3 regions of the Streptomyces sp. NPDC056144 genome follow, and region 3 is predicted to be linked to each of the others. Evidence: riboswitches for the same ligand, from Rfam matches in the RefSeq annotation. Region 3 holds a riboswitch; each other region holds the start of a gene.
The links. Region 3 has a riboswitch for thiamine pyrophosphate ahead of thiC (phosphomethylpyrimidine synthase ThiC). Riboswitches for the same ligand answer to the same signal wherever they lie in the genome.
Positions count from the first base shown of each region.

Region 1: linked by a shared signal. The riboswitch ahead of thiO (glycine oxidase ThiO) and the one ahead of thiC (phosphomethylpyrimidine synthase ThiC) in region 3 are both predicted to bind thiamine pyrophosphate.
Region 2: linked by a shared signal. The riboswitch ahead of ACFC0Z_RS13730 (thiamine ABC transporter substrate binding subunit) and the one ahead of thiC (phosphomethylpyrimidine synthase ThiC) in region 3 are both predicted to bind thiamine pyrophosphate.

Region 1 is NZ_JBHJVF010000007.1:173,615-183,438, reverse strand. Features, by position in the region: gene ACFC0Z_RS22555 (phytoene desaturase family protein) at 1-514, shown strand, start outside; gene ACFC0Z_RS22550 (hypothetical protein) at 516-1,439, opposite strand; gene metF (methylenetetrahydrofolate reductase [NAD(P)H]) at 1,495-2,412, opposite strand; gene thiE (thiamine phosphate synthase) at 2,572-3,225, opposite strand; gene ACFC0Z_RS22535 (Rv2175c family DNA-binding protein) at 3,349-3,714, opposite strand; gene ACFC0Z_RS22530 (NAD(P)/FAD-dependent oxidoreductase) at 3,772-4,995, opposite strand; TPP riboswitch at 5,078-5,190, shown strand; gene thiO (glycine oxidase ThiO) at 5,188-6,342, shown strand; gene thiS (sulfur carrier protein ThiS) at 6,339-6,551, shown strand; gene ACFC0Z_RS22515 (thiazole synthase) at 6,557-7,351, shown strand; gene pknB (Stk1 family PASTA domain-containing Ser/Thr kinase) at 7,450-9,378, shown strand; gene ACFC0Z_RS22505 (deoxyribonuclease IV) at 9,384-9,824, shown strand, end outside.
Region 2 is NZ_JBHJVF010000003.1:624,286-634,109, reverse strand. Features, by position in the region: gene ACFC0Z_RS13745 (dihydrofolate reductase family protein) at 1-237, opposite strand, end outside; gene ACFC0Z_RS13740 (ABC transporter ATP-binding protein) at 316-1,344, opposite strand; gene ACFC0Z_RS13735 (ABC transporter permease) at 1,344-2,957, opposite strand; gene ACFC0Z_RS13730 (thiamine ABC transporter substrate binding subunit) at 3,008-4,114, opposite strand; TPP riboswitch at 4,200-4,309, opposite strand; gene rlmN (23S rRNA (adenine(2503)-C(2))-methyltransferase RlmN) at 4,339-5,451, opposite strand; gene ACFC0Z_RS13720 (phosphatidate cytidylyltransferase) at 5,625-6,728, opposite strand; gene frr (ribosome recycling factor) at 6,728-7,285, opposite strand; gene pyrH (UMP kinase) at 7,383-8,147, opposite strand; gene tsf (translation elongation factor Ts) at 8,311-9,147, opposite strand; gene rpsB (30S ribosomal protein S2) at 9,250-9,824, opposite strand, start outside.
Region 3 is NZ_JBHJVF010000006.1:298,533-308,356, reverse strand. Features, by position in the region: gene hisC (histidinol-phosphate transaminase) at 1-1,008, opposite strand, end outside; gene ACFC0Z_RS20760 (LacI family DNA-binding transcriptional regulator) at 1,398-2,504, shown strand; gene ACFC0Z_RS20755 (metallophosphoesterase) at 2,769-4,169, shown strand; gene ACFC0Z_RS20750 (hypothetical protein) at 4,329-4,970, shown strand; gene thiC (phosphomethylpyrimidine synthase ThiC) at 5,109-6,887, opposite strand; TPP riboswitch at 6,882-7,031, opposite strand; gene ACFC0Z_RS20740 (YibE/F family protein) at 7,103-8,458, shown strand; gene ACFC0Z_RS20735 (SsgA family sporulation/cell division regulator) at 8,475-8,909, opposite strand; gene ACFC0Z_RS20730 (IclR family transcriptional regulator) at 9,045-9,815, opposite strand.

The DNA.
Region 1 (9,824 bases), on a different contig from region 3:
GACGAGCCGCGTGACGGTCTGTCTGGCCCTGCGCGGTGCCCGGGAGGCGACGGCCGCGCACCGCACGGTTGTCCACGCGGCGGGCGGGCGGCCGACGGTGACGGTCCTTCGGCCGGACGACCCGGCGCTGCGGCCCGACGCGGAGCACGAGGCGGTGACCGTCACGGCGACGGTCCGCGCGGCTTCCGAGGGGAACGACTGGGAGGCGTTCGCCGACCGGATGGTCGAGGCGGCCGGTCTCGCGGTCCCCGGCCTCGCGGACCGGCTGCTGTGGCGGCACGTCCGCACCCCGGAGGACGTACGGCGTGACACGGGGATCGCCGAGGTGCCGGGTCCCGCGCTCGGCGGGGACGGCGGGCGGCTGCTGCCCGCCGCGAACGTCTCCCCGCTGCCCGGCCTGTACTTCGCGGGCGGCTGGTCGCACCCGGGCGGCGGGCTCGCCCACGCGGGCATGTCGGGCGCGCTGGTCGCGGGTCTGATCGTCGAGGGAACGGACTTCCGCGGCTCCCAGTGAGTCAGTACCGGTACTGCTGCTGGTCGTCCGGGTGCGGCTGCTGCTGCGGGGCGGGCTCGGTGTCGCGCTGCTGCGGGACCCAGACACCGCCCGGCGGGGTGTCGTAGGTGTACGAGGGCGCGTAGGCGTCGCCGTAGTACGGGGCGGCGTACTGCTGCCGGCCGTCCGTGTTCGGACCGCCGATGTACGGGTCGGAGTAGGCCGCGTACTGCTGCTGGTCGTACCCCGCCTGCTGGTACTCGGGCTGCGGGTACCCGGACTGCGGGTACTCCGCCTGCTGGTAGTCGGACTGCTGGTACGCGTACTGCTGCGGGTACTCGTGGCCCTGCTGCTGCTCGTACGCGGGCGCGTAGCCGTCGTAGCCCTGGCCTGCGTAATCGCCCTGGTCCTGGCCCTGGCCCTGGTAGTGACCCTGGTCCTGGTACTGGGGCTGCTCCTCGTACGGAGCCTGCTCCTGCTCCTGTCCCCGCGCCTGGTTCCGGTCGATGTCGTAGATCCCGTACTGGCCGGTCTCGTCGGGCATCGGCTGGGGCTCGTACACCGCCGTCGTCCCGGCGGGCGTCTCCGCGGAGTCCTCGGAGCCGTCGGAGCCGTACGAGAGCCCGGTGACCTCCAGGGTCGGCCCGGCCTCCGCCGGAACGTCCCTGCGACGGCGGCGGCTCTCGCCCGGGTTCCCGCCGATCGCCCAGCCGGTGGAGAAGCCGCGGCGGAAGGAGAGCGTCACGTAGGTCTGGCCGACGGCGAAGCCGACCGCGCCCGCGACGATGACCGCGACCGAGGGCAGCAGCACGCCCAGGACCACGCCGAGGAAGCCGGTGAAGGCGAGCAGCCGCCAGCGGAGCCGCGCCTTGTACTGGAGGAGCACCTCTCCCAGCAGCCACAACGCGACCACGCCGAACGCGATGTAGAGGACCGTCCACCCCATGCCCCGCCGCCCCTCTCCACGGTCACCGCCGCGGGTCAGGGGCGGGTACGACCGGTCACGACTGCTGGTGCAGTCCGAGATTCTCGTAGATCTCGAGCGTCGCGGTGGAGCTGTTCAGCGTGATGAAGTGCAGTCCGGGGACACCCTCGGAGAGCAGACGCGCGCAGAACTCCGTCGCGAACTCGATACCGATGGAGCGTACAGCGGCCGGATCGTCCTTGACCGCGAGGATGCGGTCTTTCACATCCGCGGGGAAGGCGGCGTTGCTGAGCTGGGGCAGCCGGTCGAGGGTCTTCACGTTCACGACGGGCATGACCTCGGGGATGATCGGGGTCTCGCAGCCGGCCTTGGTGACGCTGTCGCGCAGCCGCAGGTACTTCTCCGGGTCGAAGAACATCTGGGTGATCGCGTAGTCGGCACCGGCGCGGCACTTGTCCACGAAGTGCCGGATGTCCGTGTCCCAGTCGGCGGAGCGCGGGTGCATCTCGGGGAAGGCGGCGACGCCGACGCAGAAGTCGCCGGACTCCTTGATGAGCCGGACGAGGTCGGCGGCGTACCGCACGCCCTCGGGGTGCTCGACCCACTCCCCCAGCGGGTCGCCGGCCGGGTCGCCGCGCAGCGCGAGCATGTTGCGGATGCCGGCGTCGGCGTACTGGCCGAGGACGTTGCGCAGCTCGGCGACCGAGTGGTCCACGGCCGTGAGGTGGGCGACGGGGGTGAGCGTGGTGTCGGAGGCGATCTTCTGGGTGGCCTTGACCGTGCCACCGCGGGTGGTGCCGCCGGCACCGTACGTCACGGAGACGAAGCTCGGGCCGACCGCCTCGACGCGGCGCATGGCGTTCCAGAGGACCTGCTCGCCCTTCTCGGTCCGGGGCGCGTAGAACTCGAAGGAGTACGACGTTTCACCGGCGGCGAGGATGTCGCGGACCGTGCGCGCACGGTCGGATCGGACGGAAGCGGTACCTAGGGCCATACCGGCAGGTTAGACGGGGGGCGCCGGGCTGCGTAGACCGCGTCCGAGTCGTGGACACGTTTTCGGACATTGTTCGGCCGAAGGTCGGGCCCCCGTGGCGCGGATTTCGCGCGCCTGTCGCCCCATGTCCGCTCCCCTCGGGGCGGCTGCCCCCTGGGGTCAGCTCCCGGCGCGCTCCCGTACGCGCTTCGCGAGGGCGGCCGTCGCGGCGGCCGGGTCCTCGGCCTCGGTGATGGCCCGGACGACGACGATCCGGCGGGCGCCCGCGTCCAGCACCTCGTCGAGGTTGGTCTCGTCGATGCCGCCGATGGCGAACCAGGGGCGGTCCTGGCCGAGCCCCGCCGCGTACCGCACGAGGTCGAGTCCGGGCGCGTACCGGCCGGGCTTGGTGGGGGTGGGCCAGCAGGGGCCGGTGCAGAAGTAGTCCACGCCGGGCTCGACGGCGGCGGCCGCCGCCTCGGCCTCGGAGTGGCAGGAACGGCCGGTCAGCACCTCGTCGCCGAGGATGGCGCGGGCGGCGGGGACGGGCAGGTCGCCCTGGCCGAGGTGGAGGACGTCGGAGCCGATGGCGTGGGCGACGTCGGCCCGGTCGTTCACCGCGAGGAGCTTGCCGTGCCGGCGGGCGGCCTCGGCGAAGACGGCGAGGTGCTCCAGCTCCTCGCCGGCCTCCATGCCCTTGTCGCGGAGCTGCACGATGTCCACGCCGGAGGAGAGCACGGCGTCGAGGAAGGCGGGCAGGTCGCCCTGGCGCTTCCGGGCGTCGGTGCAGAGGTAGAGCCGGGCGTCGGCGAGCCGCTCACGAGGCGTGGGCATGGGTGGGTTCCCCCCGTCGGTGGCGGGGTCTCCCCCGTCGGTGGCGCCGGTGGCGCGGCAGCCGGTCCTCGGTGGGCCGGCCGCCGCGTCACCCGCGCGTGGTGTCCTGGTGCGGTGCAGGCGTCAGATGGCGAGCGCCTGGGCGCGGCGCTTCACCTCCGTGCCGCGGTTCTCGTTGAGCGCCTGGGCGGGCGTGCCCGGCAGGCTCTCGTCCGGAGTGAAGAGCCACTCCAGCATCTCCTCGTCGGTGAAGCCGTCGTCCCGGAGGACGGTCAGGAGGCCGACGAGGCCCTTGACGATCTTGTCGCCCTGGATGAAGGCGGCGGGGATCTGCAGGGACCTGTTCTCGCCGCGGCGCACGGCGATGAGCTGGCCGTCCTTGATCAGCTGTCGTACGCGCAGCACGTCGATGTCGAGCGCCTCCGCGATGTCGGGCACGTAGAGCCAGGCGGGGACGAGCGCATCGATCTTTACGTCAATCTCGGTCACAGGACAAGCCTGCCATCCCGGACTGACAGTCGGTAGTCGGGCCCTCCGGTCGCCCGTCTACGCGGCGGCCGACTTCAGCGGGACGGCCGGATCGGCGGCGCGCTCGCGGTCGACCGGGGTGCCCGCCTCGATGAGCTTGCGGCCCTGGGCGAGGTCGCGGGGCCGTCCGACGGCGAGCAGCGCGACCGGGACCCCGGCGCGCAGCCACAGGACGGACCAGCTCTCGCCCGCCGGGTCGCCGCGCCACAGGAGCTCGTCGGCGTGGGCGTGGTGACCGGCGTACTGGACGAAGCGGCCGAACTGCTCGGACCAGAAGTACGGCACCGGGTCGTACGGGGCCGGGTCGGCGCCCGTGATGTCGGCCGCCACCGTGCGCGGGCCCTGGAGGGCGTTGTCCCAGTGGTGGACGAGGAGCCGCTCGCCGTAGCGGGCGGAGGGGTAGGAGGCGCAGTCGCCGACCGCGTACACCCCGGGCAGGCTGGTGCGCAGCCGGTCGTCGGCGGTGACGGCGCCGCTCGGGTCGAGGGCGATGCCGGAGCCGGCGAGCCAGCCGGTGGCGGGGCGGGCGCCGATGCCGACGACGACGGCGTCGGCGGGCAGCTCGCGGCCGTCGGCGAGGACGACCCGGCCGGGCGTGCCGGGGCGGATCGCCTCCACGCGCGCGTGGGTGAGGAGTTCGGCGCCGTTCTCCGCGTACCAGCCGGCCATGGGCCCGGTGACCTCGGCGGGGAGGGCTCCGGCGAGGGGGCGGTCGGCGGCCTCGACGACGGTGACCTCGCAGCCGGCCTCGCGCGCGGCGGTGACGAACTCGGCGCCGATCCAGCCCGCGCCGACGACCACGACGGCGTGGCGGCGCTCCAGGACGGGGGCGAGGCGGGCGGCGTCGTCGAGGGTGCGCAGGAGGTGGACGCCGGGGACGCCGTCGGCGCCGGGCAGGTTGACCGGGTGGGCGCCGGTGGCGAGGACGAGGACGTCGTACGGGACGGGTCCGGCCTCGGTGTCGATCTCGCGGTCGGCGGCGCGCAGCCCGAGGACGTCGAGGCCGAGGCGCAGCTCGACGCCGAGCTCCTCGAAGTCGACGTCGAAGGCGGAGTCCTCGGCCTTGCCGAGGAGGACCGCCTTGGAGAGCGGGGGCCGGTCGTAGGGCTGGTGGGGCTCGGCGCCGATGAGGGTCACGGGGCCGGTGAAGCCCTGCTCCCGGAGGGCGACGGCGGTCTGCACGCCCGCCATTCCGGCGCCGACGATCACGACGTGCTGCTGTGCCTGCTTCTGCTCGCTCACCCGCCCACCTTACGCATCTGACGGACCGTCAGGAAGGGAGGGGCCTGTGACCCCCCGTCGACGCGGGCTAGTCTGGCGGGCGTAAAGCACTCGCGGGAGCCCGGACGCACCGGGCTGAGAGGGAGGCTGGCCGGCCTCCGACCGTACGAACCTGATCCGGGTCATGCCGGCGAAGGGAGGGGCTGGACGCCCATGCGTTCTTCCGATGTCCTCGTGGTCGGGGGCGGCATCATCGGCCTGGTCACGGCCTGGCGGGCCGCGCGGCGCGGCCTGCGCACCGCCGTGGCCGACCCGGACCCGGGCGGCGGCGCCGCGCGGGTCGCGGCCGGGATGCTCGCCGCCGTCACCGAACTCCACTACGGCGAGGAGACCCTGCTCGGGCTCAACCTCGCCTCCGCGGAGCGCTATCCGTCGTTCGTCGCCGAGCTGGAGGAGGCGACCGGTCACGACACCGGCTACCGCGCCTGCGGCACCCTCGCCGTCGCCCTCGACGCCGACGACCGCGCCCACCTGCGCGAACTCCACGCGCTCCAGACCCGCTGCGGCCTCACCTCGGAGTGGCTCAGCGGCCGCGACTGCCGCCGCCTCGAACCCATGCTCGCGCCCGGCGTGCGCGGCGGGCTCCGGGTGGACGGCGACCACCAGGTGGACCCGCGCCGGCTCGCCGACGCGCTCCTCGTCGCCTGCGAGCGGGCCGGGGTGGTCTTCCACCGCGCCCGGGCCGAGCGCCTGACGGTCGCCCGGGACCGGGCCACCGGAGCCGTACTCACCGGTGGCGAGGAGCTGACGGCCGACCAGGTCGTCCTGGCGGCCGGCAGCCTGAGCGGACGCCTCGCGGGCGTGCCGGAGGAGGTCCTTCCGCCGGTCCGCCCGGTGAAGGGCCAGGTCCTGCGGCTGCGGATTCCCGCCCCGTACGCCCCCTTCCTCTCCCGTACCGTCCGCGCGGTCGTCCGCGGCAGCCACGTCTACCTCGTGCCGCGCGCGAACGGCGAGCTCGTCGTCGGCGCGACCAGCGAGGAGCTCGGCTGGGACACGACGGTGACGGCGGGCGGGGTGTACGAGCTCCTCCGCGACGCGCACGAACTCGTCCCCGGCCTCACCGAGCTCCCGCTCACCGAGACCCGCGCCGGGCTGCGCCCCGCGTCCCCCGACAACGCGCCGCTGCTCGGCCCCACCGCCCTGCCCGGCCTCCACCTGGCCACCGGCCACTACCGCAACGGGGTGCTGCTCACCCCCGTCACCGGCGACGTCATGGCGGAGGTGCTCACGACGGGCGCCCTCCCGCCGGAGGCGCGCGCCTTCACCCCCCGCCGATTCGCCCCCGCACGCCAGGAGCAGCCCGCATGACCCAGCACGTGCACGTGTCCGTGAACGGGGAGCCGAGGGAACTCGCCGCCCCGACCACCCTCGACGCCCTCGTCACCGCCCTCACCACGGCCCGCTCCGGGGTCGCGGCGGCGCTCAACGAGACGGTGGTGCCGCGCGGGGAGTGGGCGACGACGGTGCTCGGCGACGGCGACCGGGTGGAAGTCCTCACCGCGGTCCAGGGAGGCTGAGCACCATGTCCGACGACATCCTCAGGCTCGCCGGGACGGACCTCACCTCCCGCCTGATCATGGGCACGGGCGGCGCGCCCAGCCTCGACGTCCTGGAACGCTCCCTCGTCGCGAGCGGTACGGAGCTGACCACGGTCGCCATGCGGCGCCTGGACCCGACGGTCCAGGGCTCGGTCCTCTCCGTCCTCGACCGGCTCGGCATCCGGGTCCTGCCGAACACGGCCGGCTGCTACACCGCGGGCGAGGCCGTCCTCACGGCCCGGCTCGCGCGGGAGGCCCTCGGCACGGACTGGATCAAGCTGGAGGTCGTCGCCGACGAGCGGACGCTGCTCCCCGACGGGGAGGAGCTCCTCGCCGCCGCCGAGACCCTGGTCGACGACGGCTTCACCGTCCTCCCCTACACCAACGACGACCCGGTCCTCGCCCGGAAGCTGGAGGACGTCGGCTGCGCGGCGATCATGCCCCTCGGCTCCCCGATCGGCTCGGGCCTCGGCATCCGGAACCCGCACAACTTCCAGCTGATCGTGGAACGGGCCCAGGTCCCCGTGATCCTGGACGCGGGCGCGGGCACGGCGTCGGACGCGGCGCTCGCGATGGAGCTGGGGTGCGCGGCGGTGATGCTGGCCTCGGCGGTGACGCGGGCGCAGGAGCCGGTGCTGATGGCCTCGGCGATGCGGCACGCGGTGGAGGCCGGGCGGCTGGCGTGGCGGGCGGGACGCATCCCCCGCCGCCACTTCGCCGAAGCGTCCTCCCCCACGACGGGCCTCCCCCGCCTGGACCCCGAACGCCCGGCGTTCTGACCCCCGGCCCCGTCGCCCGCGAGGCGCTCGTCACAGGTTCGACGCAGTACGGGGGCGACGGGGCAGGGGGCCCCTGACCGGCTCGTAGACTCGACGCCGTGGACACGACCCTTCAGGACCCCCTCGTCGGGCGGCTGCTCGACGGCCGCTACCGCGTCGACGCGCGCATCGCCGTCGGCGGGATGGCCACGGTCTACCGGGCCGTGGACACCCGCCTCGACCGCGTCCTCGCGCTCAAGGTGATGCACCCCTCCCTCGCCACCGACGCCGCCTTCGTCGAGCGCTTCATCCGCGAGGCGAAGTCCGTCGCGAGGCTCGCGCACCCGAACGTCGTCGGCGTCTTCGACCAGGGCGCCGAGGGCGCCTACGTCTACCTGGCCATGGAGTACGTCGCCGGCTGCACCCTCCGCGACGTGCTGCGCGAGCGCGGCGCCCTCGCGCCCCGCGCCGCGCTCGACATCCTGGAGCCCGTCCTCGCCGCGCTCGGCGCCGCCCACCGCGCCGGTTTCGTGCACCGCGACATGAAGCCGGAGAACGTCCTCATAGGGGACGACGGCCGCGTCAAGGTCGCCGACTTCGGCCTCGTGCGCGCCGTCGGCTCCGCGACCGCCACCACCGGCTCGGTCCTCGGCACCGTCTCGTACCTCGCGCCGGAGCAGATCGAGCACGGCACCGCCGACACCCGCGCCGACGTGTACGCCTGCGGTGTCGTGCTGTACGAGATGCTGACCGGCGCCAAGCCGCACGACGGCGACACCCCCGCCCAGGTCCTCTACCGGCACCTCCACACCGACGTCCCGGCCCCTTCCGCCGCCGTCCCCGGCCTCGCCGTGGAGCTGGACGAGCTGGTCGCGGCCGCGACCGCCCGCAATCCCGAGGTCCGCCCGCACGACGCCGTCGCCCTGCTCGCCCTGCTCCGCGAGGCCCGCGCGGCGCTCGGCGACGAGCAGCTGGACGCCGAGCCCCCGCAGGCCCGCTCCGGCGCCCGGGACACCGCCGACGACCGGACCTCCGTCATCGCCCGCGCCGTACCGGCCGAGGCGGACGGCGGCGACGAGCGGCAGCCCGTCCAGCACACGAACGTCATGCCCACCCCCGTGCCGCCGCCCCCGGCCACTCGCGCAGCCGGCCGCCGGAGACCGCCCCGCGGCCCCCTCACGATCGTCCTCGCCGTGCTGCTCCTCCTCGGCCTCGGTACCGGCGTCTGGTACATCAATTCCGGCCAGTTCACCCGCGTCCCCGCCGTCCTCGGCCAGACCGAGGCCGTCGCGACGAAGCGCGTCAAGGACGCCGGCCTCGACGTCGGCACGACGAAGCGCGCCTTCAGCGAGGTGTACGAGCGCGGCACGGTCATGGCCGTCGACCCGGCCCCCGGCGAACGGGTCCGGGGCAACGGCACGGTGACCCTGACGATCTCCCGCGGCCCCGAGACCGTGAAGGTCCCGAACCTCAGGAACAAGCCCCTCGCCGAGGCGAAGCGCATCCTCACCGAGGACGGGCTCGCCCCCGGCGTCGTGACCAGCGAGTTCAACGACACCGTCGCCCAGGGCGCGGTGATCAGCACCGACCCCGCGGCCGGCACCGAGCGCAGCCCCGACTCCGCCGTCGCCCTCCTCGTCAGCAAGGGCTCCCCGGTCGACGTCCCCGACGTCACCGGCGAGACCCTCGCCGACGCCACCGCCCTCCTGGAGGAGGACGGCCTGACCGTGAAGGTCGCGCCGGAGCGGGTCCACTCCCCCGAGCCGTCCGGCTCCGTCGCCGCGCAGTCCCTCGCCGAGGGCAGCCGCGCCGCCGAGGGCGACACGATCACCCTCACCGTCTCCAAGGGCCCGAGGATGGTCGAGGTCCCGGACGTCACCGGGGAGACCACCGACGACGCCCGCGCGGCCCTGACGGAGGCGGGCTTCGAGGTCGAGATCAAGAAGTCCTTCCCGTTCCTCGGCGACACGGTCGCGAGCCAGTCCGTCGACGGCGGCGACACCGCCCCCGAGGGCTCCACCGTCACCCTCACGATCAAGGGACTCTGAGCACCATGCGCGACGCACTCCTGCGCAACCCCGTCGGCGGCCACGTCCCCGTGGCCGGCGGCCTCGCCACCGTCGGCCTCGGCTACGCCCGCACCCTCGGCGCCGAGACCGTCCAGGTCTTCGTCGCCAACCCGCGTGGCTGGGCCACCCCCGCCGGCAACCCCGCCCAGGACGAGCGGTTCCGGGAGGAGTGCGCCGCCGAGTCGATCTCGGCCTGGGTCCACGCCCCGTACCTCATCAACTTCGGCTCCCACACCGAGGCCACCGTCGAGAAGTCGGTCGAGTCCCTGCGGCACTCGCTGCGCCGGGGCCGCGAGATCGGCGCGAGGGGCGTGGTGGTCCACACCGGCTCCGCGACCGGCGGCCGCCCGCGCGCGGAGGCGCTCGCGCAGGTACGGGAGCGGATGCTGCCGCTCCTCGACGAGCTGACGCACGAGGACGACCCG
Region 2 (9,824 bases), on a different contig from region 3:
GTTGCGGCCCATGATCTCGGCGCCGATGTTCCGCGCGAAGTCCCGCGTCAGGTAGTCGTCGAGCCCCCGGCTGCCCCCGGGATCGGTCCGCATGGGCCAGCTCGCCGTGGCACCGGCCCAGGAGAACATCTCCCCCGGATCCGCGTGCCCGAACGGCCGCTCCAGGCTCTGCCCCTCACCGGCGCCGAACCCGTCGGACGAGACGTTGAAGTTCTGGACCCTCAGCAGCTGTCCCACGACTTTCCTCCGGCACAGTCGACAGAAACGACGGACACAGGAGAAGACTCTTCCGCCGGAGGGAACTCATCGCATCCGCTAGGCGGCGTCCTGCCCGTCAGCCCCCAGGACCACGACGTCCTCCGCCCGGAACTCCACGCCCACCTCGGCGCCCTCCTCCGGCGCCTCCCGCAGCGGCAGCTCCGCCTCCAGGGGCGGGCCGTCGCCCCGGCGGAGCCGTACCAGGACATGGCTGCCCCGGAAGGTGCGCGACGCGACCGTCCAGCCGCCGTCCGCCGTGAGCCGCACGCCCCCGGGCCGTACGAGCAGCCGTCGCTCGCCCCGCGGCGAGCCCTCCGGCACCGGCACCGGCCCCCAGGCGGTCTCGGCGACCGTGCCGTCCACCCGTGCCGCCACCACGTTCTCGAAGCCGAGGAAGCGCGCCACGAACTCCGAGGCCGGCCGCGACCACACCTCGACGGGCGCGCCCGACTGGGCGATCCGCCCGTCCCGCATGACGACGACCCGGTCGGCGAGCGCGAAGGCCTCGCCCTGGTCGTGGGTGACGGCGAGGACCGTCGTCCCGAGCCGCCCGAAGAGCTGCCGCAGCTCGACGACGAGCCGCTCCCGCAGCCCCCGGTCGAGCTGCCCGAGCGGCTCGTCCAGCATCAGCAGCCGGGGCCGCGGCGCGAGCGCCCTGGCCAGCGCCACCCGCTGCTGTTCGCCGCCGGAGAGCGTGGCGACGGAGCGCTTCTCCGCCCCCGGCAGCCCGACGAGGTCGAGAAGCTCCCGTACGCGCTCCGCCCGCTCGGCCCGGTCGGCGCCGCGCATCCGGGGCCCGAAGGCGATGTTCCCGCCGACGTCCTTCTGCGGGAACAGCTGGTGGTCCTGGAACATCAGTCCGACACCCCGCTTGTGCGTCGGCACCCCCGCCTGGTCGGCCCCGCCGAGCAGCACCCGGCCGCCGTCGAGGCCCTGGAGCCCGGCGACCACCCGCAGCAGCGTGGACTTGCCGCTGCCGCTCGGGCCGAGGACGCACACGGTCTCGTGCTCGGCGACCTCCAGGCCGACGGCGTCGAGCGCGGCCCGCTCCCCGAACCGTACGGTCGCGTTCTCGATCGACAGCATCAGAACTCCCCGGAGGTCCGGTCGGTGCGCAGCCGTTCGAGCAGCAGCAGGGACACCGCGCACACCACCATCAGAATCGTCGACAGGGCCATGGCCTGTCCGTAGTTGAGCTCGCCGGGCCGCCCGAGGAGCCGGGCCACCGCGACCGGCAGCGTCGGGGCGTCCGGCCGGGCGATGAAGACGGTCGCGCCGAACTCTCCGAGCGAGACGGCGAAGGCGAACCCGGCGGCGATGAGCAGCGCCCGCCGCACCATCGGCAGGTCCACCTCCCGCCAGCCCCGCCACGGCGAGGCACCGAGCACGGCCGCCGCCTCCCGCAGTCGCTCGTCCACCGCCCTGAGCACCGGCAGCATCGTCCGTACGACGAAGGGCACGCCGACCAGGGCCTGCGCGAGCGGTACGAGGATCCAGCTGGCCCGCAGGTCGAAGGGCGGCTCGTCGAGGGTGATGAGGAAGCCGAAGCCGACGGTGACCGCCGACACCCCGAGCGGCAGCATGAGCAGCGCGTCGAAGCCGCGCACGAGCCGCCCGGCCCGCCGGGTGAGCGCCGCCGCCGCGAGCCCGCCGATCAGCACGGCGATGGCCGTCGCGGCGCCCGCGTACCGCAGCGAGTTCCCGATGGCTTCGAGCGGCGGTACGAGGAAGGTCCCGGAGTCGTCGATCTCGCCGAGCGCCCGGTAGTACCGCAGGCCGTACCCGTCGGGTCCCGCGAAGGACCGCTCGACGAGCACACCGAGCGGCAGCAGGATCAGCAGCGCCACCGAGACGAGGACGCCGCCGAGCAGCGCCCACTGCCCGGCGCCGCGCGGCCGGCGCGCGGTCCGCTCGGGCGGTACGAGCCGCAGCGCGGTCTCCCGTCTCCGTACCGTCCGGGCGTGCACGGCGAGGATCGCGCCGACGGCCGCGAACTGGACGAGGGTGAGGACGGCGGCCGTGCGCAGGTCGAGCAGCCGGGCCGTCTGCCGGTAGATCTCGGCCTCCAGGGTGGAGTACTGGTCCCCGCCGAGGATCTGGACGACGCCGAAGGAGGTGAAGGTGAAGAGGAAGACCATCAGGGCCGCCGCCGACACGGCCGGCCCGAGCGCGGGCAGGGTCACCGTCCGCCAGGCCGTCCAGCGGGAGGCGCCGAGGACCCGGGCGGCCTCCTCCTGGCGCGGGTCGAGCTGCGACCAGAGGCCGCCGACGGTCCGGACGACGACCGCGTAGTTGAAGAAGACGTGGGCGAGGAGGATCGCCCACACGCTCGTGTCGAGCCGCAGGCCCCACAGCTGGTCCGTCAGCCCGTTCCGGCCGACGAGCGCGAGGAACGCCGTACCGACGAGCACCGTCGGCAGTACGAACGGGACGGTGACGACGGCCCGCAGCACGCCCTTGCCGGGGAAGTCGAAGCGCGCGAAGACGTACGCCCCCGGCAGCGCGACCAGCAGCGTCAGGGCGGTGGAGGCGAGCGCCTGCCACACCGTGAAGCCGAGCACGTCCAGGATGTCGGGCCGGGTCAGGGTCTCCCCGATCCGGCCGAGGTCCCAGGAGCCGTCGGGCCTGAGGCCCCGGTCGACGATCGACACGACCGGCCAGGCGAAGAAGACGGCGAAGAACGCGACGGGCAGGGCCATCAGCCCCAGCCGCGCCGCGCTCCCCTTCGGGCGAGGTGCCGGGCGGGAGGTCACTTCAGGACGAGCGACGACCACTGCTGGATCCACGCGTCACGGTTGGCCGCGATCTTGTCGGGCGCCATGGTCTCCGGCTTGTCGACGACCACGCCGTGCTTCGTGAAGAGCTCCGGCAGCGCCGCGTCCTTCGCGACCGGGTTGACGAACATCTGGAGCGGCATGTCCTCCTGGAACTTCTTCGAGATCAGGAAGTCGATCAGCGCCTTGCCGCCCTCGGGGTTCTTCGCCCCGTTCAGCAGGCCCGCGAACTCGGTCTGCCGGAAGCAGGTGCCGGTGGAGACGCCGGTCGGCGCCACCTTCGGCTGCGGCTCGCCGTAGAGCACCTCGACCGGCGGGCTGGAGGCGTAGGAGACGACGAGCGGCCGGTCGCCCTTGGCCTGCTTGCCGCCGGCCGAACCGGAGAACTCCTGGTTGTAGGCGAGCTCCCAGCTGTCCACGGTCTTCACGCCGTTGGCCTTGAGCTTCTTCCAGTAGTCCTGCCAGCCCTCGTCGCCGTACTTCGCGGCCGTGCCGAGGAGGAAGCCGAGGCCCGGGGAGGACCGCTCGGGGTTCTCGACGACGAGTAGGTCCTTGTACGCCGGCTTCGCGAGGTCGTCGAAGGTCACCGGCGGCGCGAGCTTCTTGTCGGCGAAGTACTTCTTGTCGTAGTTGACGCAGATGTCACCGGAGTCGACGGGCGTGACCCGGTGCTCCTTGTCGAGCAGGTACGCCTCCGGGACCCGGTCCAGGCCCTTCGCCTCGTACGGGACGAAGATCCCGTTGTCGAGGGCGCGGGAGAGCAGGGTGTTGTCGACGCCGAAGAAGACGTCGCCCTGCGGGGAGCCCTTGGTCAGGATCTCCTTGTTGACCGCCTCGCCCGCGTCACCGGCCTTGAGCACCTTGACGGTGAAGCCGGTCTGCTTCGTGAAGTCCGCCAGGACCTCCTTGGAGGCGGCGAACGAGTCGTGGGTCACGAGGGTGACGTTCTTCGGCGCGGGCGCTCCGGACTTGCCGGCCGCGTCCTTCTTCGTGCCGGAGTCGGAGTCGCCACCGCACGCGGCGAGGGTGGTGACGCCGAGCGCCGCGACGAGCGCGACGGCGGCGGCCTTCTTGATGCTCACTGGATTGTCCTCCTGGGTATGACCAGGAAGAGACGCGGCCCTGCCCGCGTCCGGAGGAGACCGGACGCGGGCAGGGCGCAACAGCTTGAGTAAACGACCGAACTTCCTACCCCGAATGACCGGGGCAAGGTTCAGAGGGTCTGCGGTCTACGGTTACCGCACTCTCAGCGCTGTGGCGCTCCCCTGTCGGAATATGAAGATGTGTGCGAGCACAGAGTACAAGCTCAGCGCTCGGCGGCCGCCAGCTGTCCACAGGCACCGTCGATCTCCTGACCTCGGGTGTCGCGGACGGTCACCGGCACGCCGTGGCGCGCGATGGCGTCGACGAAGGCCTTCTCGTCCTCGGGGCGGGAGGCCGTCCACTTCGAGCCGGGCGTCGGGTTGAGCGGGATGAGGTTGACGTGCACCCGCTTGCCCTTGAGGAGGCGGCCGAGGAGGTCGCCGCGCCAGGCCTGGTCGTTGATGTCGCGGATGAGCGCGTACTCGATGGAGATCCGGCGGCCGGACTTCTCCGCGTACTCCCAGGCGGCGTCGAGGACCTCGCGGACCTTCCAGCGCGTGTTGACGGGCACGAGGGTGTCGCGCAGCTCGTCGTCCGGGGCGTGCAGCGAGACGGCGAGACGGCACTTGAAGCCCTCGTCGGCGAAGCGCAGCATCGCGGGCACGAGGCCGACGGTGGAGACCGTGATGCCGCGCTGGGAGAGGCCGAGGCCGTCGGGCTCGGGGTCGGTGAGACGGCGGATGGCGCCGACGACCCGCTTGTAGTTGGCGAGCGGCTCGCCCATGCCCATGAAGACGATGTTGGAGAGCCGCGCGGGACCGCCCGGGACCTCGCCGTCGCGCAGGGCTCGCATGCCGTCGACGATCTGGTGCACGATCTCGGCGGTCGACAGGTTCCGGTCGAGGCCGGCCTGCCCGGTCGCGCAGAACGGGCAGTTCATGCCGCAGCCGGCCTGCGAGGAGATGCACATGGTCACCCGGTCCGGGTAGCGCATGAGCACCGACTCGACGAGCGTGCCGTCGTGCAGCCGCCACAGCGTCTTGCGGGTGGTGTCGTCGTCGCACGAGATGTGCCGCACGACGGACATGAGGTCGGGCAGCAGCTCCCCGGCCAGCTTCTCCCGCGAGGCGGCCGGGATGTCCGTCCACTCGGCGGGGTCGTGGGCGTACCGCGCGAAGTAGTGCGTGGACAGCTGCTTGGCGCGGAACGGCTTCTCGCCGATCGCGGCGACGGCTTCCTTGCGCTCGGCGGGCGTGAGGTCGGCGAGGTGCCGCGGCGGCTTCTTGGCTCCGCGGGGGGCGACGAAAGTGAGTTCTCCGGGCACAGGACGGGCCACGATGGGGTGTCTCCTCAGACGGCACGAGGTCTGGCATCCCCGCGGCGGGCGGGGAGCACGGCACCACGATGCCGGAGCCAGGAGACCTCACTGGACCATCCCCGCGGTGGCGGGGACGAACGAAGGGCCCGCGGCGCACGCGCCACGAGCCCTTCCAGAGTACCCGCTGTCCGTCAAGTCGTGCCGACGAACAGCGCGAGCAGCAGCCACACCACCGGCGCCGTCGGCAGCAGCGAGTCCAAGCGGTCCATGATGCCGCCGTGGCCCGGCAGCAGCGTGCCCATGTCCTTGATGCCGAGGTCGCGCTTGATCATCGACTCGCCGAGGTCGCCGAGCGTCGCGCTCGCCGCCACGGCAAGGCCGAGGAGCAGGCCCTGCCACCAGACCCCGCCGTCGATCAGGAACTCCATGCACAGCGCGCCCGCGGCCATCGCGAAGGCGACCGCGCCGAGGAGACCCTCCCGGGTCTTCCCGGGGCTGATCCTCGGGGCCAGCTTGTGCTTGCCGAAGCGCCAGCCCACCGCGTACGCCCCGGTGTCGCTGACGACGGTGAGGATCAGGAAGGTCAGCACCCGCCACGCGCCGTCGTCCGCGGTCAGGAGCATCGCCACGAAGGTCGCCAGGAACGGCACGTAGAACGCGGCGAACACGCCCGCAGTGACGTCCTTCAGGTAGCCCTCGGGAGGCTCCGTCATGCGCCAGACGAGCACCGCGAGCGCGGTGAGCGCCATCGCCACCCAGGCGCCCTCGGGGCCCCGGACGTATCCGGCGACGACCATCGCCGCGCCGCCGACCGCGAGCGGCACCAGCGGGGCCTTGATGGCCTTGCGCTCCTGGAGGCGGGAGGTGAGCTCCCACAGACCGACGACGACCGCGACCGCTATCACGCCGACGAACGCCGGCTTCCAGATGAACAGCGACGCGACGATGACGGCGCCGAGTCCGACACCGACCCCTATGGCCGCGCCCAGGTCACGACCCGCGCTCTTCTTCTGCCGGGGCGCCGGCGGCGCGGGCGGGGAAGGCGGGGCGGGGCTGGGCATGGGCTCCTGCGGGTGCTCGTGCGGCGTGTCGTCACGGAACAGGGGACCGCTCGGGTGAGCGGCCCCCCGGCCGTGACCGTCCTGGAATCCGCCGGAGGGAACGTCGGGCACGATGGGCATGGGCCGAGTCTGCGCCGCCTGATGCCGATCGTGTGCGGGACCCGCCGGGGCGGGCCCCTGGTCGGGTCCCCCGCGGCCGGTACCGGCCGCGGGCCCCCAGGAAGAGTCGTTCATCAGACCTCGAGGAGCTCGGCTTCCTTGTGCTTGAGCAGCTCGTCGACCTGGGCGACGTGCTTCGCCGTGAGGTCGTCCAGCTCCTTCTCGGCGCGGCGCACCTCGTCCTCGCCCGCTTCCTTGTCCTTGACGAGCTTGTCGAGGGCGTCCTTGGCCTTGCGGCGCACGGCGCGGATGGAGACCTTGGAGTCCTCGGCCTTGGTCCGGGCGACCTTGATGTAGTCGCGGCGGCGCTCCTCGGTCAGCTCGGGGAAGTTCACCCGGATGATGCTGCCGTCGTTGCTGGGGTTCACGCCCAGGTCCGAGTCGCGGATGGCCTGCTCGATGTTGCGCAGCGCGCTCTTGTCGAACGGCGTGACCACGGCCATGCGCGGCTCCGGCACGGAGAACGACGCGAGCTGGTTGATGGGGGTGATGGCGCCGTAGTACTCGGCCACGATCTTGTTGAACATCGCCGGGTGCGCACGGCCGGTGCGGATCGCGGCGAAGTCCTCCTTGGCGACCACGACGGCCTTCTCCATCTTCTCCTCGGCCTCGAGGAGGGTCTCTTCGATCACCACATGCTCCTGCGTGTCGTCGCGTTGTGTCCTGCACGGTGGGTACGACCGGCAGGGCTCTGTCCATCCCCTCGCGGGGCGGTTCCCGGTTCGGGTGTCAGGCCCGGGTGCCCTGGTCGCTCACGAGCGTGCCGATCTTCTCACCCTTCACCGCGCGAGCGATATTGCCCTCGGTGAGCAGTTCGAAGACGAGGATCGGGAGGTTGTTGTCCCGGCACAGGGTGATGGCGGTGGCGTCGGCGACCTTGAGGTCGCGGGAGATCACCTCGCCGTACTCGAGGGCGTCGAACTTGACCGCGTCGGGGTTGGCCTTCGGGTCGGAGTCGTAGACGCCGTCCACGCCGTTCTTGCCCATGAGGAGCGCCTCGGCGTCGATCTCCAGGGCGCGCTGGGCGGCGGTGGTGTCGGTGGAGAAGTACGGCATGCCCATGCCCGCACCGAAGATGACCACGCGGCCCTTCTCCAGGTGGCGCACGGCGCGCAGCGGGATGTACGGCTCGGCGACCTGGCCCATGGTGATGGCGGTCTGGACGCGGGAGTCGATGCCTTCCTTCTCCAGGAAGTCCTGGAGGGCGAGGCAGTTCATCACGGTGCCGAGCATGCCCATGTAGTCGGAGCGGGCCCGGTCCATGCCGCGCTGCTGGAGTTCGGCGCCGCGGAAGAAGTTGCCGCCGCCGATCACCACCGCGATCTCCGCGCCGTCGCGGACGACCGCCGCGATCTCACGCGCGATGGCGTGCACGACGTTCGGGTCGACGCCCAGGCCGGTGCCGCCGGAGAAAGCCTCTCCGGACAGCTTCAGCATGAAGCGGCCGACCTTTTTGCCGTTGTTGTCGTCGCCCTGTACGGCGCCCTGGTTCATGGAGATCTCCTCGTGCACATACGAAGGAGGCCATTGCCTTGGGTACTCGCGGTATCCCGTGCGGCAATGGCCTCCTCGTCAGATCTGCGGTCGTCCTGCGCGGGCGCGGACGACTGCCTCAGACCCTACCGGGGTCCGGCGTCCGTCGCGTTCGCGGACGGACTCAGATGCCGACCTTGATGCGGGTGAAGCGCTTCAGGGTGACACCGGCCTCGTCCAGGATCTGCTGGACGGACTTCTTGTTGTCAAGGGCGTACGGCTGACCGAGCAGCGTGGCGTCCTTGAAGAAGCCGTTCACGCGACCCTCGACGATCTTCGGGAGCGCGGCCTCGGGCTTGCCCTCGGCGCGGGTGGTCTCCTCGGCGACGCGACGCTCGGTCTCGACGACCTCGGCCGGGACGTCCTCACGGGTGAGGTACTTCGGCGCGAAGGCGGCGATGTGCTGCGCGACACCCTTGGCGACGTCGGCGTCGGCCTTGTCGAACTCGACGAGGACACCGATCTGCGGGGGCAGGTCGGGCATCGTGCGGTGCATGTACGCGAAGACCGAGCCGTCGGCGTACTGCGCGAAGCGGTCGAGGACGATCTTCTCGCCGAGGTTGGCGTTGGCCTCGTCGACGAACGCCTGGACGGTCTTGCCGGCCTCGATCTCGGAGGCGAGCAGCGCGTCGAGGTCGGCCGGGGAGGTCGCGGCGACGTGCGCGGCGAGCTGGTTGGCGACGGCCTGGAACTTCTCGCTCTTGGCGACGAAGTCCGTCTCGCACTTCAGCTCGACGAGGACACCGGAGGTGTTGTCGTCGGCGATGAGGGAGACCACGGCGCCGTTCTCGGCGGAACGGCCCTCGCGCTTGGCGACGCCCTTCATGCCCTTGATGCGCAGGGCCTCGACGGCCTTGTCGACGTTGCCGTCGGCCTCGTCCAGGGCCTTCTTGCAGTCCATCATGCCGGCGCCGGTGAGCTCGCGGAGCTTCTTGACGTCAGCGGCGGTGTAGTTCGCCATGAGTCTGTTTCTCTCTCGAAGTCTGAAAGATTCGGGCGGGTCCACGGGTGGACGGCGGGGGCTTTGTGGGCCCCCGCCGTCTCAACCGAAGGTCCTGAAGGGTCAGGCCTGCTCGGCGGCCTCGGCCGGAGCCTCGGCAGCCTCGGCGTCCGCGACCTTCTCGGTCTCGGCGGAGGTCTGGACCTCGGCGTCAGCCTTCTTCTCGCCCTCGAGCAGGTCGCGCTCCCACTCGGCGAGGGGCTCGCCGGCGGCCTTCTCGCCCGGCTTCGAGTCGCCGGTCGCGGCGCCGGAGCGGGCGATGAGGCCCTCGGCGACGGCGTCGGCGATCACGCGGGTGAGCAGGGTGACGGAGCGGATCGCGTCGTCGTTGCCCGGGATCTTGTAGTCGACCTCGTCGGGGTCGCAGTTGGTGTCGAGGATCGCGACGACCGGGATGTGGAGCTTGCGCGCCTCACCGACGGCGATGTGCTCCTTCTTGGTGTCGACGATCCAGACGGCGCTCGGCACCTTCTGCATCTCGCGGATACCACCGAGGGTCTTCTCCAGCTTGGCCTTCTCGCGGGAGAGGACCAGGAGCTCCTTCTTGGTGAGGCCGGAGGCGGCCACGTCCTCGAAGTCGATCTGCTCGAGCTCCTTGAGGCGCTGCAGACGCTTGTAGACGGTGGAGAAGTTGGTGA
Region 3 (9,824 bases):
GAACGGCCGCACGACGACTCCGTGCCGCTCGCACTCGGCCGCGAACTCCAGGGTCCGGTCGCCCAGCCGCAGCCAGACGAAGTTCGCCTGGGTGTCCGCCACGGTCCAGCCCTGGGCCACGAGCCCCGAACGGACCCGCTCGCGCTCGGCCACCAGCGAGCCGACCCGCCCGAGCAGCTCGTCCTCGGCGCGCAGCGAGGCCACGGCCGCGTCCTGCGCCAGCTGGCTCACGCCGAACGGCACCGCCGTCTTGCGCAGCGCCGCCGCCACCGGCTCGTGGGCGATGGCGAAGCCGACCCGCAGCCCCGCCAGGCCGTACGCCTTGGAGAAGGTGCGCAGCACGGCGACGTTCGGACGGTCGCGGTAGAGCTCGATGCCGTCCGGGATCTCGGTGTCGCGCACGAACTCGCGGTACGCCTCGTCGATCACGACCAGGATGTCGGAGGGCACCCGGTCGAGGAAGCGCTCCAGCTCGGCCCGGCGGACCGCGGTGCCCGTGGGGTTGTTGGGGTTGCAGACGAAGATCAGCCGGGTCCGCTCGGTGATCGCCTCGGCCATCGCGTCGAGGTCGTGCACCTCGCCGTCGGTCAGCGGCACCTGTACCGAGGTGGCCCCGCTGATCTGCGTGATGATCGGGTACGCCTCGAAGGAACGCCAGGCGTAGATGACCTCGTCGCCCGGGCCGGAGGTGGCCTGGATCAGCGACTGCGCGACACCGACCGAGCCCGTGCCCGTCGCCAGGTGTGAGACCGGCACGCCGAAGCGCTCGGCCAGCTCCTCCATGAGACCGGTGCAGGCCATGTCGGGGTAGCGGTTGAAGTTCGCGGCGGCGGCCAGCGCGCTGTCCATGACCCCCGGCAGCGGCGGGTAGGGGTTCTCGTTGGAGGACAGCTTGAAGGCCACGGGGCCGTCCGCGGCGGCCGGCTTGCCCGGCTTGTAGGTGGGAACGCCGTCCAGCTCGGCGCGCAGCCTGGGGCTGCCGGTGCTCTTCCCGCTGGTCTCGCTCACAGTGTGGCCTCCTCGACCGTCCGTACCGCCAATACTCCTCACCTTATGAGGATTCGCCCTCGCTGCGAATGGGCTGTGGACAACAGGAGGGACACGCTCTGGCTTCCGGCCGACCTCTCTCCGGGGAGGGGGAGCGCGCGATCGGGTGGCGTGCGCCGGTGGCGAGCGCCGTGGCGCGCATCCCCCGTAGAGGTGAGTTGAGACCTCTTCGAGACCTCGACCCATCGCCAGGCCGGGACCGTCCGACAACCCCAACTCATATGACGTAGCCCTTAACGACCTTTGTTTTCCTGGCCATTGGGCACTTTCGATCATGCAGAAACGTGCCTGTCAATGCTCGCATATGCGACCGCCCCGACCGCTCTCCGTCGCCCTACTATCGGCTCGCCATGACAGCAGCAGGGAAGCACCAGGTGAGCCGGGCACAGACCCGGGGAAGCCGGCAGGGCCGGGCGGGCATCCGGGACGTGGCCGCCGCCGCCGGGGTCTCCATCACGACTGTCTCCGACGCGCTCAACGGCAAGGGCCGACTCCCGGACGCCACGCGCCGACACGTACGCGAGGTCGCCGACCGGTTGGGCTACCGCCCATCCGCGGCGGCCCGCACGCTCCGTACGGGCAAGTCGGGACTGATCGGCCTGACCGTGACCACGTACGGGGATGAACCTTTCACCTTCACCGAATTCGCGTACTTCGCGGAGATGGCCAGAGCAGCCACATCGGCGGCGCTCGCCCGGGGCTACGCCCTGGTCATCCTCCCCGCCACCTCCCGCCATGACGTCTGGTCGAACGTCGCCCTCGACGGCACCGTCGTCATCGACCCCTCCGACCACGACCCGGTCGTCACCGAACTGGTCCGGCAGGGCCTCCCCGTCGTCTCCGACGGACGCCCCGCCGGCACCCTTCCGGTCACCGCCTGGGTCGACAACGACCACGAAGCCGCCGTCCTCGACCTGCTCGACCACCTCGCCGCCGCCGGCGCCCGCCGCATCGGCCTCCTCACCGGAACCACCACCGACACCTACACCCGCCTGTCCACCACCGCGTACCTCAACTGGTGCGAGCGGGTCGGGCAGGACCCCGTATACGAGGCCTATCCGGCGCACGATCCGTGCGCGGGCGCCGTCGCGGCCGACCGGCTGCTCGCCCGCCCGGACCGTCCCGACGCCGTCTACGGCCTCTTCGACCCCAACGGAACCGATCTCCTCGCGGCCGCGCGCCGCTACGGGCTGCGCGTCCCGGAGGATCTGCTGCTGGTCTGCTGCAGCGAGTCCACCGTGTACGCGACGACCGAACCGCCCATCACGACGCTCTCGCTCAAACCGCGCAGGATCGGCACCGCCGTCGTCCAGCTCCTCATCGACGCCATCGAGGGGATCGATACGGACGGCCCGGTCGAGCGGGTGATACCGACCGAACTCATCGTCCGCACCTCCTCACAGCGGCGCTCGCCGCGCACCACGGTCAGCCCGCCGCGCTCACCCGCGAAGGACTGACACGGCCCCATCCGACACCGCCGCCCCGCCCCCTGCCCGTGGGCCGGGGCGGCGAAACCGGTCGCCACACCGGCTTCAACCCTGGACTGGACCTTCTCAATTCGGGCGAAACAACCGGTGAACCCGGAGTGGACCCGGATTCACCACCCCTGGTGCGTCACACAGGAGGACCCTCATTCCTATGATGGGCGGACGACACCGCGGACCACCCCGACCAGGCCGGTCCGCGATGTGCAGGGCATCGCGACGGTGGTGGAGGGGTCCATGACTCAGGGGGCCGGGCAGGAGCCCGTGGTGCGCACGGCGACATTGCGCGACTTCCGCGTACCGCCGTACGCCCTGGTACCCGTACAGGGCCACGCCGTCGAGCCGCCCTCGGCGGAGCAGCCGCGCCCGGAGCCCGCGCCCGCTCCGGCAGACCCGACCCTCCTCCTGGGCCGCCGCCTCGCGCCCGTGGAGGACCACGGAGCGACCGCCCCGGTCCGGGACATCGGAACGACGCCCCCGGTCCAGGACACCAGCGTGCCCGCCCCGGTCCAGGACACCAGCGTGCCCGCCCCGGTCCAGGACACCAGCTCGACCGCCCCGGTCCAGGACATCGGAGCACCCGCCCCGGTCCCGGAGTCCGGAGCGACCGCGGCCGCCACCCCCGCCGTCTCCTCCATCGTCTCCGTCGCCACCGGCCACCACCCCGGCAACGGCTTCCCCCAGGGCGAGCCCCCCGCCGACTACACCCCGACCGAGCGCGACCTCCCGGTCATCCAGCGCGGCGACACCCTCCAGGTCCCGGTCACCCCCGACGCCGCCGCCACGCCCGAGCGCGCCTCCGCGCCGGCCGACGGCCCCGGTCCGCTGTACGTCGTCGGCGACGTCCACGGCTACCTCGACGAACTCCTGGCCGCCCTCCGCGCCCAGGGCCTCGTCGACGAGAACGGCGGCTGGGCCGCGGGCAACGCGCGCCTGTGGTTCCTCGGCGACTTCACCGACCGCGGCCCCGACGGCATCGGCGTCATCGACCTCGTCATGCGGCTCTCCGCCGAGGCCGCCGCCGCCGGCGGCTACTGCAAGGCCCTCATGGGCAACCACGAACTGCTGCTCATCGGCGCCAAGCGCTTCGCCGACACCCCGGTCAACTCCGGCGCGGGCACCGCCACCTTCCAGGCGGCCTGGCTGCTCAACGGCGGGCAGAAGCACGACATGGACCGGCTCCAGGACGTCCACCTCCAGTGGATGTCCCGGCTCGACGCCGTGGTCCTGGAGGACGACCACCTCCTCCTGCACTCCGACACCACCGCGTACCTCGAGTACGGCGAGAGCATCGAGGACGTCAACGAGACGGTCCACGAGATCCTCACCCGCAGCGACGCCGACGAGGTCTGGGACCTGTTCCGGAAGTTCACCAAGCGCTTCGCGTTCCGCGACGACGAGACCGGTCCGCCGGCCGTGCAGGAGCTCCTCTCCACCTACGGCGGCCACCGGATCGTGCACGGCCACAGCCCCATCCCGTACCTCCTCGGCCAGGTCGGCGGGGAGGAGGACGAGGGCGACGGCGGCCCCGTCGTCGACGGACCGCACGTGTACGCGGACGGGCTCGCCATCGCCATGGACGGCGGCGTGACCATGGCCGGAAAGCTGCTGGTCGTCCAACTCCCCCTGAACGACTGACGCATAACCCAGCGCATCCGGGGAAGGCGATTTCCGGAAACACCCTGTCAGCCCGTGGTGTCGCCGCAATACCATCGGACCATCCGTAGCAGGCTCTCCTCCGTTTCCGCCCGACCGGCCGTTCTCCGCGGCTGATCCGGGCCTGCGGAGCATCGGGGGATGCACATGAACGTGGCTCCGTACCTGCTGACCGAGGACCGCGCCGAGTACGAGCGTGTCCTCGACGACGCACTGAGCACCGCGCACACACGTCCGGAACTTGCCGGAGTCGGGACGCGGCTGACGACCGCACAGCTGCGCGCCATGGCCGTGAACGCGACAGCGCTCATCACCACCGCGGCGGCGAGCGAGTACGCCCACTTCATCAAGGTCCGCGAGGAGGGGCGCGTCGCCGTCGCCACCCGCGTCCCCGCCCGGCAGGAGGGCTCCGGGGCCGGGATCGTCGCGATCCTCACGGTGATGGTGCCCGTGCTCGCCGGGTCGGCCGCGGTCATCTTCCTGCTGGTCGGCGCGGTGCTGCGGGCCCTCGCGCCCGGGCTGCGGTTCGGCACGACCCTCCTGACGGCCGGCCTGGTCTTCGGCACGCTCGCCGCCGCGGGCCTGGTCTGCGCGGGTGCGGGGCTCCTGCTGACCGCGCTGCGGAACAGCCCGACCGCGACGGACACCACTCCCGCCGCCCCGGAGGACGAACTCGCGCGCGCCCGCGAGGCCTGGCGTCAAGCCCTGCTCGAACGGGGGTTCGTCCCGTTCTTCCGCGACGCCCTCGCGGCGACCGAACCACCGGCCCCGCGGGACCCGTAGGCCGCTCGGGCCGGTGCTCCGGTCCGTTTCCCGCACCGACGGGACCGGCGTGACACCGGCACCGGCACCGGCTCTGGTCTCCCACGCCAAGCGGGGGACCGGCCCCCCGACCGGTCCCCCGTTCCCCCGTCGGGCCGGTCAGTCGGCCAGCGGCAGGTAGACGCGGTTGCCGGAGGCCGCGAACTCCTTCGACTTCTCCGCCATCCCGGCCTCGATCTCCTGCTGCGTCCCCCCGTGCTCACGCCGGATGTCCTGGGAGATCCGCATCGAGCAGAACTTCGGCCCGCACATCGAGCAGAAGTGCGCCGTCTTCGCGGGCTCCGCCGGCAGCGTCTCGTCGTGGAACTCGCGGGCGGTGACCGGGTCGAGGGCCAGGTTGAACTGGTCCTCCCAGCGGAACTCGAACCGCGCGTCCGAGAGCGCGTCGTCCCACTCCTGTGCGCCCGGGTGGCCCTTGGCCAGGTCCGCGGCGTGGGCGGAGATCTTGTACGTGATGACGCCGGTCTTCACGTCGTCCTTGTTCGGCAGGCCCAGGTGCTCCTTGGGCGTGACGTAGCAGAGCATCGCCGTGCCCCACCAGGCGATCATCGCGGCGCCGATGCCCGAGGTGATGTGGTCGTACGCGGGCGCGACGTCCGTGGTCAGCGGGCCGAGCGTGTAGAACGGGGCCTCCTCGCAGATCTCCTGCTGGAGGTCGATGTTCTCCTTGATCTTGTGCATCGGGACGTGGCCCGGGCCCTCGATCATCGTCTGCACGTTGTGGCGCTTGGCGATCGTGTTCAGCTCGCCGAGGGTCTTCAGCTCCGCGAACTGCGCCTCGTCGTTGGCGTCGGCGATCGATCCGGGGCGCAGCCCGTCGCCGAGCGAGTACGTGACGTCGTACGCCGCGAGGATCTCGCAGAGCTCCTCGAAGTTCGTGTAGAGGAAGTTCTCCTTGTGGTGCGCGAGGCACCAGGCGGCCATGATCGAGCCGCCTCGCGAGACGATGCCGGTCTTGCGGCGCGCGGTGAGGGGCACGTACGGCAGGAGCACGCCGGCGTGGACCGTCATGTAGTCGACGCCCTGCTCGGCCTGCTCGATGACCGTGTCCTTGTAGATCTCCCAGGTCAGGTCCTCGGCCTTGCCGTCGACCTTCTCCAGCGCCTGGTAGAGCGGCACGGTGCCGATCGGCACGGGGGAGTTGCGCAGCACCCACTCGCGGGTCGTGTGGATGTTGCGGCCGGTGGACAGGTCCATGACCGTGTCGGCGCCCCACTTGGTCGCCCAGGTCATCTTCTCCACCTCCTCCTCGATGGAGGAGGTGACGGCCGAGTTGCCGATGTTGGCGTTGACCTTCACCAGGAACCGCTTGCCGATGATCATCGGCTCGATCTCCGGGTGGTTGACGTTCGCGGGGAGCACCGCGCGGCCCGCGGCGATCTCCTCCCGCACGACCTCGGGGGAGACGTTCTCGCGGATCGCGACGTACTCCATCTCCGGGGTGATCTCGCCCCGGCGGGCGTACGCGAGCTGGGTCACCGCCTGGCCGTCGCGGCCCCGGCGCGGCAGGCGTGGGCGGCCGGGGAAGACGGCGTCGAGGTTCTTGAGCCCGCCGCCGCGGGGCGAGGTGTGCTTGATGCCGTCGTCCTCGGGGCGGACCGGCCGGCCCGCGTACTCCTCGGTGTCGCCGCGCGCGATGATCCAGTTCTCGCGCAGCGGCGCGAGGCCCCGCCGCACGTCGGTGTCGACGGTGGGATCGGTGTACGGCCCCGACGTGTCGTAGAGCGTCACGTCCTTGCCGTTGGTGAGGTGCACCTGACGGACCGGCACCCGGATGTCGGGGCGGGAACCCTCGACGTACCCCTTGTGCCAGCCCGGCGTGCGCTCCTGCGGGCTGTTCTGGTCGGAGGCAGGCGTGCGTGCATCCTGAATGGTCATGAGACCGAATCTCCCTACGCCGGCATTACCCGGTAACAGGTTCGGCGGTCGGCGCAGCCTCCTCCCGTACGACGTACATCGGTACGCGCGTACGGTGATCAGCGCCCTCTCAGCCCGGTGCTCCGAGCTCCCGCGTGTGCAAAGGTGTCACCACGCTAGCGCCATCCCTGGCGTGCTGAACAGTGGGCCCTCGCCGTTCTTGCGATGATCGGTCGGTGACTTCCCCCCAGCAGACACCCGAGCCGCACGGCCACGACCATGCCCCCGGCACCTCGCACGGCCATGGTCACAGCCACAGTCACGGCCCCGCCGCCCCCGTCTCCCGGCATCTGCGCAAGGTCATCGCCGCGGTGCTGATCCCCTTCGCCACCGCCGTCGTGGTCGGGCTCGCGGTCCTGTGGCCAGGCGGCACCCCGGCGCACGAGCGCACGGGTGTCGGCTTCGACCGGCAGACCGAGCAGGGCACGGTGGTCTCCGTCGAGCAGGTCGACTGCAAGGACGTGAACGCCGCCCAGGTCCCGCCGACCGGCGACACCTCGACCGCGCAGGGCCGCGAGGCGGTCAACGCGCAGCAGGGGCAGTGCGAGAAGGCGACGATCGAGGTCACCAGCGGCCCCGACAAGGGGCGTACGTTCACCGAGATCGTGCAGCCAGACGCACCGCGCCAACTGCACGAGGGGCAGGGCGTGGTGGTGGCCTACGCCCCCGACGCACCCCACGACCTCCAGTACTCGGTGACGGACGTGAACCGGAAGGTGCCGATGGCACTGCTCGCGGGGATCTTCGCGCTGGCGGTGGTGGTCGTCGGCCGGATGCGGGGCGTCATGGCGCTCGTCGCCCTCGTGGTGAGCTTCCTGATCCTGACGTTCTTCATCCTGCCGGCGATCCTGGAGGGGTCGAACCCGCTGGTCGTGGCCGTGGTCGGATCGAGCGCGATCATGCTGATCGCGCTCTACATGTGCCACGGGCTCTCGGCGCGCACCTCGGTCGCCGTGCTCGGCACGCTGGTCTCGCTACTGCTGATCGGCCTGCTCGGTTCGCTCTTCATCGGCTGGGCCTCGCTCAGCGGCAACACCGACGACAACACCGGTCTGATCCACGGCCTGTACCCGGACATCGACATGTCCGGCCTGCTGCTCGCCAGCGTGATCATCGGCTCGCTGGGTGTCCTGGACGACGTGACCGTCACGCAGACCTCGGCGGTCTGGGAGCTGCACCAGGCCGATCCGCGCATGGGTCCGCGCGGTCTCTACCGGGCCGGGATCCGGATCGGCCGCGACCACATCGCCTCGGTGGTGAACACCCTGGTCCTCGCCTACGCGGGTGCCGCCCTGCCGCTGCTGCTGCTCTTCTCGATCGCGCAGAGCAGCATGGGCACGGTGGCCAACAGCGAGCTGGTCGCGGTGGAGATCGTCCGAACGCTGGTCGGTTCGATCGGACTGGTCGCCTCGGTGCCGGTCACCACCGCCCTCGCGGCGCTGGTGGTCTCCGCCGACCGGCCGGGACCCGATGGCGAGGGGAAGTCCCGGGTGGCAGTGGTACGGGGCGGTCGGCGGCGGCGCGCGAAGTAGGGACTTTCGGCAGGGGTCAGCCCGCGTTCTCCTCTGCCAGAATCCGGCCGAGTGCGGCTTCGAGGTTGTCCTCGAAGTCGCCGAGTGTCCTTTCCTGACCGAGCGGGACCAGCTTGTCCGTCCGGTCCAGGAACGCGACCAGCGGCGGCGCGCTGGCGCGGAAGAGGGCGCGGTCGGCACCCACCTGGAGGCGGATGGAGACGTCCGAGAGACCCTCCGGGTCCGTCGGCGCGATGTGCACGTCGCCGTCACCGCTCGGGCGGTTGATTCCGTCAAGCAGCAGTTCACGACCGAACGCCCAGGTCACGGGCGCGTCTCCGGGAAGGTGGAACGTCATCCGCACCGCGTAAGGATCCCGGGCCTCGTATCGCAGCTCGACAGGGATCTTGAAGCAGAGCTCCTCGGAGACGAGGAAGCTCATCAGGACCTCGGCCTGAACCGACTCTCGCATCATGTACCCCGCAGTAGATGAAGCTGTGTAAACACAGCTGCTGAAAGCTGTGACCGAAACGGCCAGGAATGATCCCCCGTGGCCCTCTTGACGCAATCGTGCTGTAAGCGCTAGCAGATCACAAGGAGTGATTTTTCAGATACTGATAGAGAACGCGAGCGAGCTGAAGAGCCTCCCGATCTCTGTACGTAGCCGCTCGACTGCCGGGAGCAACCGTTCTTCCTGGTGGAGGGGGAGGGAAATGGCCATTGCGGCCGCCGCGGAGCCCACGGTGATGGGGATGGCGGCGCAGACCGTGCCGAGCGCATATTCCTGACGCTCCACCAGGGGTTCCATACGGCCCAAATCGCCCAAACGGTCCAAAAGGACACGACGGTTACGCACCGTGTACGGAGTGATGGCTTCCACCGGGTGCCTGTCGAGGTGGTCTTGACGGCTTTTCAGATCGAGTTGACTCAGGAGGCATTGCCCGATCGCGTGGGCGTGCCCGGTCTCGCGGAAGTCGGCCCACTCGTCGACCGCGGGGGCCGAGGGAGTGTCGGCGACGGCGACGATCTCGATCTCGCCCTCGCGGTAGAGGGCGAAGTACACCGGCACACCGATCTCGTCCCGCCAGCGGGCAAGGGAGTCTTCGATCTTGATGCGACGATTCTGCACAGCTCCGCCGCCGGCCAGTCGGACGGCGGCGTCACCCAGGAGGAACACACCCTTCTCGCGGCGCAGATAGCCCTCGTGCGTCAGGGTGCGGAGCAGGTGGTACGTGGTGGGGAGCTGAAGGCCCGTCTCACGGGCGAGTTGTTTGGCCGGGGCGCCGTCCGCATGGGAGGACACGGCCTCCAGAAGTCTCAGCGCCCGCTGCACCGAACCGATCAGGGTAGGTGCAGCCGTGTGCGTAGCCGTGGCCAAAGGTCACCC